DNA from 2 places in the Ruegeria sp. BC7 genome. Region 2 is predicted to be linked to the other one. Evidence: riboswitches for the same ligand, from Rfam matches in the RefSeq annotation. Region 2 holds a riboswitch; the other holds the start of a gene.
What was found. A riboswitch is a leader RNA that binds a small molecule or an ion and turns the genes downstream of it on or off. The one in region 2 is predicted to bind cobalamin.
Positions count from the first base shown of each region.

Region 1: linked by a shared signal. The riboswitch ahead of ACR0KS_RS15640 (thioredoxin domain-containing protein) and the one ahead of ACR0KS_RS06695 (DUF1636 domain-containing protein) in region 2 are both predicted to bind cobalamin.

Region 1 covers NZ_JBQFUL010000006.1:161,353-165,518, forward strand. Annotated here, with positions in the region: gene ACR0KS_RS15630 (DNA polymerase III subunit gamma/tau) at 1-1,638, opposite strand, end outside; gene ACR0KS_RS15635 (phosphatase domain-containing protein) at 1,809-2,306, shown strand; gene ACR0KS_RS15640 (thioredoxin domain-containing protein) at 2,309-2,716, opposite strand; cobalamin riboswitch at 2,799-3,021, opposite strand; gene ACR0KS_RS15645 (alpha/beta fold hydrolase) at 3,158-4,015, shown strand; RNA gene ffs (signal recognition particle sRNA small type) at 4,042-4,140, opposite strand.
Region 2 covers NZ_JBQFUL010000002.1:341,742-345,907, forward strand. Annotated here, with positions in the region: gene cobN (cobaltochelatase subunit CobN) at 1-348, opposite strand, end outside; gene cobW (cobalamin biosynthesis protein CobW) at 363-1,418, opposite strand; gene ACR0KS_RS06695 (DUF1636 domain-containing protein) at 1,415-1,795, opposite strand; cobalamin riboswitch at 1,890-2,096, opposite strand; gene ACR0KS_RS06700 (LysR substrate-binding domain-containing protein) at 2,169-3,053, opposite strand; gene ACR0KS_RS06705 (NAD(P)-dependent oxidoreductase) at 3,154-4,110, shown strand; gene ACR0KS_RS06710 (hypothetical protein) at 4,142-4,166, opposite strand, start outside.

The DNA.
Region 1 (4,166 bases), on a different contig from region 2:
CACCGCCTGAACCAGCGGATGCTGCTCGGCCTGCGCACGCAGCGCGAGGTCTGCGGCGTCCCTGACTTCGGCGATTGTTGCCGTGTCACCGTCAGATACGACCGATACCGCCCAGCGATTTCCGGTCCAGCGTTGCAACGCCGATCCCAGCCTTTGCGCCAAATCTGTCGGCGCATTGTCGGCCGGAGTAAACTCAATCCGTCCCGGCTGGTACGAAACCAGACGCACGCCGTTTTCAACTTCGACCAGGAGTTTCACGTCTCGGTTTGTGCGAATCAGTTCAACCACATGTTCAAAGGTCGGATACCGGGCCAGGGCGGTCTGAGTGTCCCGCGCCAAAGCTGCGCTGGGTGCGCCCGCACCTCCACCTGCTGGCGCCGCGTAAGACTGTGCTGCAGGCGCATGAGCCTGAACGGTGCCGTGCGACGGCGCAGGCATTCCGCCGCCGGGTCCGCCGTTCGGGGCAGGGGGTGGTGCGTCCTGAAGACGTCTGATCAGATCTTCCGGGGTGGGCAGGTCGGCGACATGGGCCAGCCGGATGATGGCCATTTCCGCCGACATCATCGCATTTGGCGCGGCCGAAACCTCTTCGAGCGCTTTCAACAGCATTTGCCACATTCGGGTCAGGATGCGCATCGGAAGGGCTTCGGCCATCTGAACGCCCCGCGCGCGTTCGTCAGGCGAGACCGTCGGGTCTTCGGCAGCGTCCGGCGTTATCTTGACCACCGAGACCCAATGCGTGATCTCGGCCAGATCGCGCAGCACGGCCAGCGGGTCGGCGCCTTCGGCATATTGGCCGCCCAGCTCTGTCAAAGCTCCGGCGGTATCGCCGCGCAGGATCATGTCCATCAGGTCCAACACTCGCCCGCGATCGGCCAACCCCAGCATGGCCCGCACCTGATCGGCACTGGTTTCCCCGGCACCGTGCGAAATAGCCTGATCCAGCAACGAGGTCGCATCCCGGGCCGATCCTTCCGCCGCGCGGGTGATCAGCGCCAGAGCGTCTTCGGCGATCTGAGCGTTCTCGGCAGTTGCGATCTTTTTCAGCAGGCCGATCATGTCCTCGGGTTCGATCCGGCGCAGGTCGAAGCGCTGGCACCGGGACAGGACCGTCACCGGAACCTTGCGAATCTCGGTGGTGGCGAAGATGAACTTCACGTGCTCGGGCGGTTCTTCAAGGGTCTTGAGCAGAGCGTTGAACGCACTGTTCGACAACATGTGAACTTCGTCGATGATGTATATCTTGTAGCGCGCACTGGCGGCGCGATAGCGGACACTTTCGATGATCTCGCGAATGTCGTTCACACCGGTGCGGCTTGCGGCGTCCATCTCCATCACGTCGACATGGCGGCCTTCCATGATGGCCACGCAGTGTTCGCACTGGCCGCAGGGTTCGATCGTGGCTTTGCCTTCGCCGTCTGATCCGATGCAGTTCATGCCCTTGGCAATGATCCGCGCCGTCGTGGTTTTGCCGGTGCCGCGAATGCCGGTCATGATGAATGCCTGCGCGATCCGATCGGCCTCGAATGCGTTTTTCAGCGTGCGCACCATCGCGTCCTGGCCCACGAGGTCGGCAAAAGTTTCAGGACGGTATTTACGCGCGAGCACCTGATAGGCGGGGCTTGGAGATTCGGTCATGTCTGCTCTGTCGGATTCGTATCAGCTTTGCAGCGTAGTGACCCCCGCCGCCTACGTCCACAGCAGGGTGCGATGAATTTCGATTTGGCATGACAGATCGCAGGAGGTACAGCTTTCGGTAAGTATGTTTGCCCCGTTCGCGGGCTTTCTATGCAGGCTGCGTGGTTATTTTGGACAAGTTTGAAATCTATCCCGTACCGATTGGTTCCGGCTTGGTGGCCTTGGCTCCGATACCGGGTCGGCATGGGGACTACGCTGGGGATCTGGGAACGCTCCTTGAATGGCGGCCAGACCTGGTGATCTCAATGACGACGGACATCGAAATGGCAGATGCCAGAGCGAGCGGGCTGGGACGCGATTTGCAGTGCAATTCGGTCAAATGGGTTCACCTGCCGATCGAAGATTTTGGTGCTCCGTCGTCAGGGTCGCAAACAGAATGGTCGGAAGTCAGCGCTGCGGCGCTGCGGATACTTTCAGGTGGCGGCAAGGTTCTGGTGCACTGTCGGGGCGGGTGCGGGCGTTCCGGAATGACGGTATTGCGCCTCATGGTGGAAAGCGGCGAACCCCCCGAGCAGGCTCTGCGCAGATTGCGGGCCGCAAGGCCATGCGCCGTGGAAACCGCCGCGCAGCTTGCTTGGTCCACGGCACCGGTTCCGCGTGGCGCTTGACGTCACGCCCCAAGCTGATGCTGCGCGTCGGACGCCGGTTGCGCCGCAAATGTCGTCACTTGGAGCATTGCGCACGGCAATTCAGAAACAACTCCGGCCGGCATGAAGGTTGTGTCTTGGCCGAACATCAGGTCGGCGAATTCATTTAAGATTGCGGCGGGCGTGTCAGAGCCGATGCCGCAAAACACCCTGATCTGAGCGTGATCCGCGCGAAAACGGGCCGTGCACCCGTCGGCGCAATGAGCCAGCTCGCCGCTGCCCTCCACCTCGAATTCACGGTTGGTCGCAGGCTGCGCGGTCGCCATCGCATCCGCCAATGCGCGCGCCATCTGAGCCAGCGCCGCGCAGGGTCTGCCGGTCTTCTGGCAAACCGTTGCCGAAAATTCGTGAGTTTTAGTCTTCCAGATCATACTGCGCCCTCCGCGCGTTGGCCGGGGCATTGGTCAGGAAGGTTCAGCGAACTGAAGACCTGCCCGGACACCCCGCCCGAGTTTCGGTTTTGGTTCGATGGCAGGTCTCCTGACTTGCGGGTCTTCGCGTTGCCGACCTTCCCAGCCATTTGGCCAGTGGTGTCTCGGCATTGCTCACCGCTTACAGTTGCGGGGGCAGTCGCGGCCTTGGTCCGTTCCGGTTTCTCCGGTTGGGACCGCACCGTGTTCCCTTTTCATCCCGCCCCCAGAGATCGGGAACGAGAACCATCACGTCATCGCTAGCGGGTGAAATCCTTCCGAGTCAAGCGTGCAGTAGAATTCAAACGGACGCATGGTCACTCTTGCGCGCTCTTGACTCTGTGGGTGCATATGGCCCGATAGGAGAGTGAACCGAACAGTTCAGTAGCTTCGAGAGGGCCCATGTTGGATAACTTGCAGTCGGTGCTGACCGAGGATTTCTTGATTCCCTCTGGCCAGGCAAAATTGTCGGCGCGATTGTATTTGCCGATGACAAAGCCAGAGATTGCCGTTGTCGTGCACGGCGCGACGGGTGTTCCGCGAGATTATTACCAGCACTTCGCCCATTGGCTGGCGGCCGAACAGGGTATCGCCTGTCTGACCTACGACTACAGCGATTTCGGCCATTCCCTGACAGGGCGGAGGCAGGACGCGCAGGCGACAATGGCGGGTTGGGCCTTGAATGACATGCCTGCGGCGCGCGCCGAAATGCGTAGACGGTTCCCTAACGCGCAACAGTGGAGCATCGGTCATTCCCTTGGTGGCATGCTCGGCCCGGTTTCGCCCGATTGTGAACAGATCGACCGTATGATCTGTATCTGTTCGGGTCTGGCGACTTTGTCAGATCACCCGTGGCCCTACCGCGCCTTGGCTTCGATGTTCTGGTACGGCCACGTGCCTCTGGTTGTAAAATCTTTGGGCTACTTGCCGGGCAAGGCCACCGGGTTTGGTGCTGATCTGCCGTCAGGCGTGTATTGGCAGTGGCGCGATTGGTGCACTGCGCCCCAGAATTATCTGCCCGAAATCGGAAAAAGCCTACCGGCTGCGGACTGGTCCAAGCACGGAAAGCCCGTGGAATTGTTTGCGCTTGAAGACGACCAACTGGCGCCGCCAAAGGCCGTGTGGCGTCTGGCCAACCTTTATGGTCCAAGTGCACGTCGGAATCTGTTGTCAGCGCAAGATTTTGGACTGAAACAGATTGGGCATATCGGAATCTTTGCACGCCGAAGCGCTGCCATTTGGCCCCGTCTGATCGCCTGACGCGGCAACACATCTTCGGTTTGGAGAAGTGAGAGGTTGGACATCGACCCAAGCGGGGCTCGTTGTGGCTGCTTCCTTCCGGACCTGACCAGGTTGGCGAGGCGCTCGCCCGCGCCAACCTCTCAGGGGTGGATATAGGCATCTGTCGCGC
Region 2 (4,166 bases):
TACGGCCACGGCGATCCCCTTGGCCTGCGCCAGCGCCAGAACCTGTTGCAACCCGTAGGCCCAATAAGGCACCCCGCCGATCAGACGGATCAGGATGCCCTTTGCACCCTCAAGCGTCTGCTCGACATAGGTATCCACCGAGAGGGGATGTTTCAGCGCCGTCAGATTGGCCAGCCGCAGGGTCGGCATCCGACCTTCCGGCCCGCCACCGCGATGCCAGCCCGCCGCGAAAGCGCCAAGGTCGCTGTCCGAGAAGGACAGCACCACCAAATCCGCTGGGCTCTGGCCCAGATCGGTCGGGGTCTCGGTTTCCTCTAACCCGTGGCTTTCGCGGAAGACGACGTGCATGGTTTACCCTGTGCTTACTCGGCGGCCTCGGTGATACCCACGAGGATATCGCGGATTTCAGCCTCTTTGATATCGTCATGCTCGGCGATCACCACCAGGCGCGAGCGGCGATCCTCGCCGGGTTCCCACGGGCGGTCATACTGATGACGCACACGCGCACCCACGGCCTGAACCAGCAGGCGCATCGGTTTGCCCTGAACGGCGGCATAGCCTTTGACGCGCAGGATGTTCAGTTCCTTGGCCAGTCGTTCGATCTTGGCAACCAGATCAAGCGGGTCGATTTGCTCGGGCAGTTCGACGATGATGCTTTCAAAATCGTCATGCTCGTGATCGTGGTGGCCGTCATGATGGCTGGGGCGGGCGTCCATGTCATCCTCGGCGGCGGCCTCAAGGCCCAACACGACGCGGACGTCTACCACGCCTTCGGCGACCTCAACCACGGGCAGAGGGCGCGGGGCTTCGGCTGCGATGATCTCTTTGGCTTTGGCGACGCCCTCGGGACCGGCCAGATCGGGCTTGGTCAGCAGGATGATATCGGCGCAGGAAATCTGATCCTCGAACACCTCAGACAGAGGCGTTTCGTGGTCGATGGAATCGTCGGCCTTGCGCTGGGCATCCACCGCCTCGACATTGGGGGCAAAGCGACCGGCGGCGACGGCCTCGGCATCGGCCAGAGCGATTACGCCATCGACAGTGATTTTGGACCGGATATCGGGCCAGTCGAACGCCTTCAGCAGCGGCTTCGGCAGCGCCAAACCGGATGTTTCGATCAGGATGTGATCTGGACGCGGCTCAAGCGCCATCAGCGCCTCGATCGTGGGGATGAAATCATCGGCCACGGTGCAGCAAATGCAGCCGTTCGCCAGTTCCATGATGTTTTCCGCCGGACAATCAGGAATAGCGCAGGACTTCAGGATGTCTCCATCCACACCCACATCGCCGAATTCGTTGACCACGATGGCCAGACGCTTGCCCTGTGGGTTCTGCATCAGATGACGCACCAACGTGGTCTTGCCCGAGCCCAGAAAGCCGGTGATCACGGTGACAGGAAGTTTCTCAAGATTGCTCATTTCAGGGCTCCAATCGGGGGAATGCGGGCTGCGCAGTTTTTGCGGAAATGTTCGGGGCGCTCGCGCCATTTGACCAGGCCGTCTTCGGTCGCAAGGTACTTGGTCGCGCCTTCGACGATGGTTTCGACATGGTCGCTTTCATTGAGGTGCTCATACACGAACGTCCAGCGATCCGGCCCGCCGCGCAAAACGATCGAGCATCCCTGATCGCAATTCGACAGGCACTCCACCGCTTTCAGGGTCACGCCCTCTGGCAGTTCGGCTTGCTCAAGAGCTTTGTGCAGCAAAGCGCCAGGCCGCTGCGCGTCATCCTCGACAGGCAGACCCCGGCGGCAGGTGGTGCAGACCAGCAGTTCGACCGGAGCGGTCTCGGTCATGTCTCTCATCCCCCCAAATCCTCTTTGTGGGGGACGGGGTCTCATGCGGGCCACGTATTGCGACATGGGCCCGACACCGGAACACCCCGTCCGGTTACATCTTCGGGTGCTGGCAGGTCTCCCGGCTTGCGGATGTCAGAGGCGGGCCTCTGTCGGATGTCCCGCCTTCCCGGCCTTTCGGCCAGTGGCTTTGGGCACCCTCTCCGGTCACGGTCGCGGGGGCGGCTGTGTTTTACGGAAGATCCGCTGACACATTCCCTTTTCATCCTCTATCGAGGACACCAACGGATCGGACATGCGGCACGGGCGGGGGGCTTGTCAAGCGTGGCGGACGGTATGAAATCCTCAAGGTTGGAAAAGCGACCAGCCAATGTCAGTCAGCGGCATGTTCTGCCACCCTTTCACGCAGCCAGGCACGAAACAGCCCGACCGCCGCCGAGGGATGAGGTTCTTCTGGCCCGCAGATCAGGTAGTGCGATTGCGCAAAGGGAATCGCGGGTCCGGCCAGTTCAATGGGCGCGCCCTGGGCAATGGCGTTTCTGGCAAAACGCTCCAATATCGTCGCAAAACCCGCTCCGGCCATCACCAGTTGCAGCGCAGCGACAGAGGTGTCGGCAGAATAAAGCGGCGGCATGCTGGAATGCGCCAGCCCGGTCGCTTCAAAATAACGTGCCCAGTTGTCCTCGTATCCAAGGATGTGGATCAGGGGGCCGGATTGCAGGTCTTTCAGCTTTGACAGCGCCCCGCCTGCGCGCTTTACGGGAACCAGCCTTTCCTCGGTCAGCTTTTCCGATGTCACACCCGGCCAGTCCCCGTATCCCAACCTGATTTCGACATCCACGTCATCCGGGGCGAGGTTGTCATTCCAGATATGTGATACAAGGCGGACTGGAGTATCTGGATGCCGGGCGCAGAAATCTGGCAACTCGGCGGCGATCCAATATGTCGCCGTTGAGATCGCAGCCCTTACCGTCAATGTCTGACGCGATGTTGGACCGAACAGGCTGTTGGTGGACAGCGAGATATCGGCTAGCGCACGTCTGACCGTCAGAGAATAGGACTGGCCCAGCTCGGTCAGGTCCAGCCGCCGCGCTTTTCTGGTGAACAGTTGCTGGCCCAGCTCAGCTTCCAGAGACCGGATATGCAGCGATACGGCGGTCTGGGTCAGCCCAAGTTCACGCGCCGTTGTCGTGAAATTCAAGTGCCGCGCCGCGGATTCAAAGCTGCGCAGCCATACGAGGTTGGGAACACGATCCATTTATCACCAAAAAATTCATGTCATAAAGCCGATTATTATTCGTTTCAGTTCGTGTTTCGCAACAAGGATAGTCGGGGTGAATCTATCGGGAGGAATCGCTATGAAAGTGGGCTTTATCGGATTGGGCAATGTCGGCGCGAAGCTAACAGGCTCGCTTTTGCGAAACGGCGTTGATCTGGTCGTCCATGACCTAAGCTCGGAATTGGTTTCCGAATTTGTCGCCAAAGGCGCGCAGGCCGCCGAAAACCCGGCGCAAATGATGCGCGATTGCGATGCCGTGATCACGTGTCTGCCGTCTCCTGCCGCTTCGGACGCTGTGATGCAAGACATGTTGCCCGAGGTAAGGCCGGGAAAGATATGGATGGAGATGTCCACGACAGACGAAGCCGAGGTAAAGCGTTTGGGCGCACTGGTCATGGACCGCGGAGGGGCTGCCGTTGATTGCCCGGTCTCAGGTGGGTGTCATCGCGCGGCAACGGGCAATATCTCGATCTTCGCGGGATGTGACCGACAGACTTTCGAGCGCATATTGCCGTTCCTGACAACAATGGGCAGGCGTATTCTACATACCGGGGATCTGGGATCCGCTTCCGTGTTGAAAGTCCTGACAAACTACCTTGCAACGGCGAATCTGATTACCTGCGCCGAAGCGTTGGTGACGGCCAAGGCTGCGGGGATGGATCTGAATACGACATACGAAGCCATCAAGATCTCCTCGGGGACTTCATTCGTTCACGAGACCGAAAGCCAGGTCATCCTGAACGGTTCAAGGGATATTTCGTTCACCATGGATCTTGTGAAAAAGGACATTGGCCTGTTTCAAGAGGTCGCAGACCGCGCGGGTGTCCCGCTGGAAATGAACCCGCTGATGATGCGCATTTTTGACGATGGAATAGCGCGTTACGGCGACCGAGAGCTCTCTCCTAACATTATTCGCCGTCTTGAGGACGCGACAGGTCTGGACATCACTGCCCCAGGGTTTCCCGTTGAAATGGAAGACGATGAGCCGGAAGAACCCGGCTATGAGGTAGTCCCGACGGGCCGTGGGGCCGAATGACGCAATTCGGCGCGGCGCGGGAATTTCGTGGTCATATTTGGGGGATGGAGGCGAGT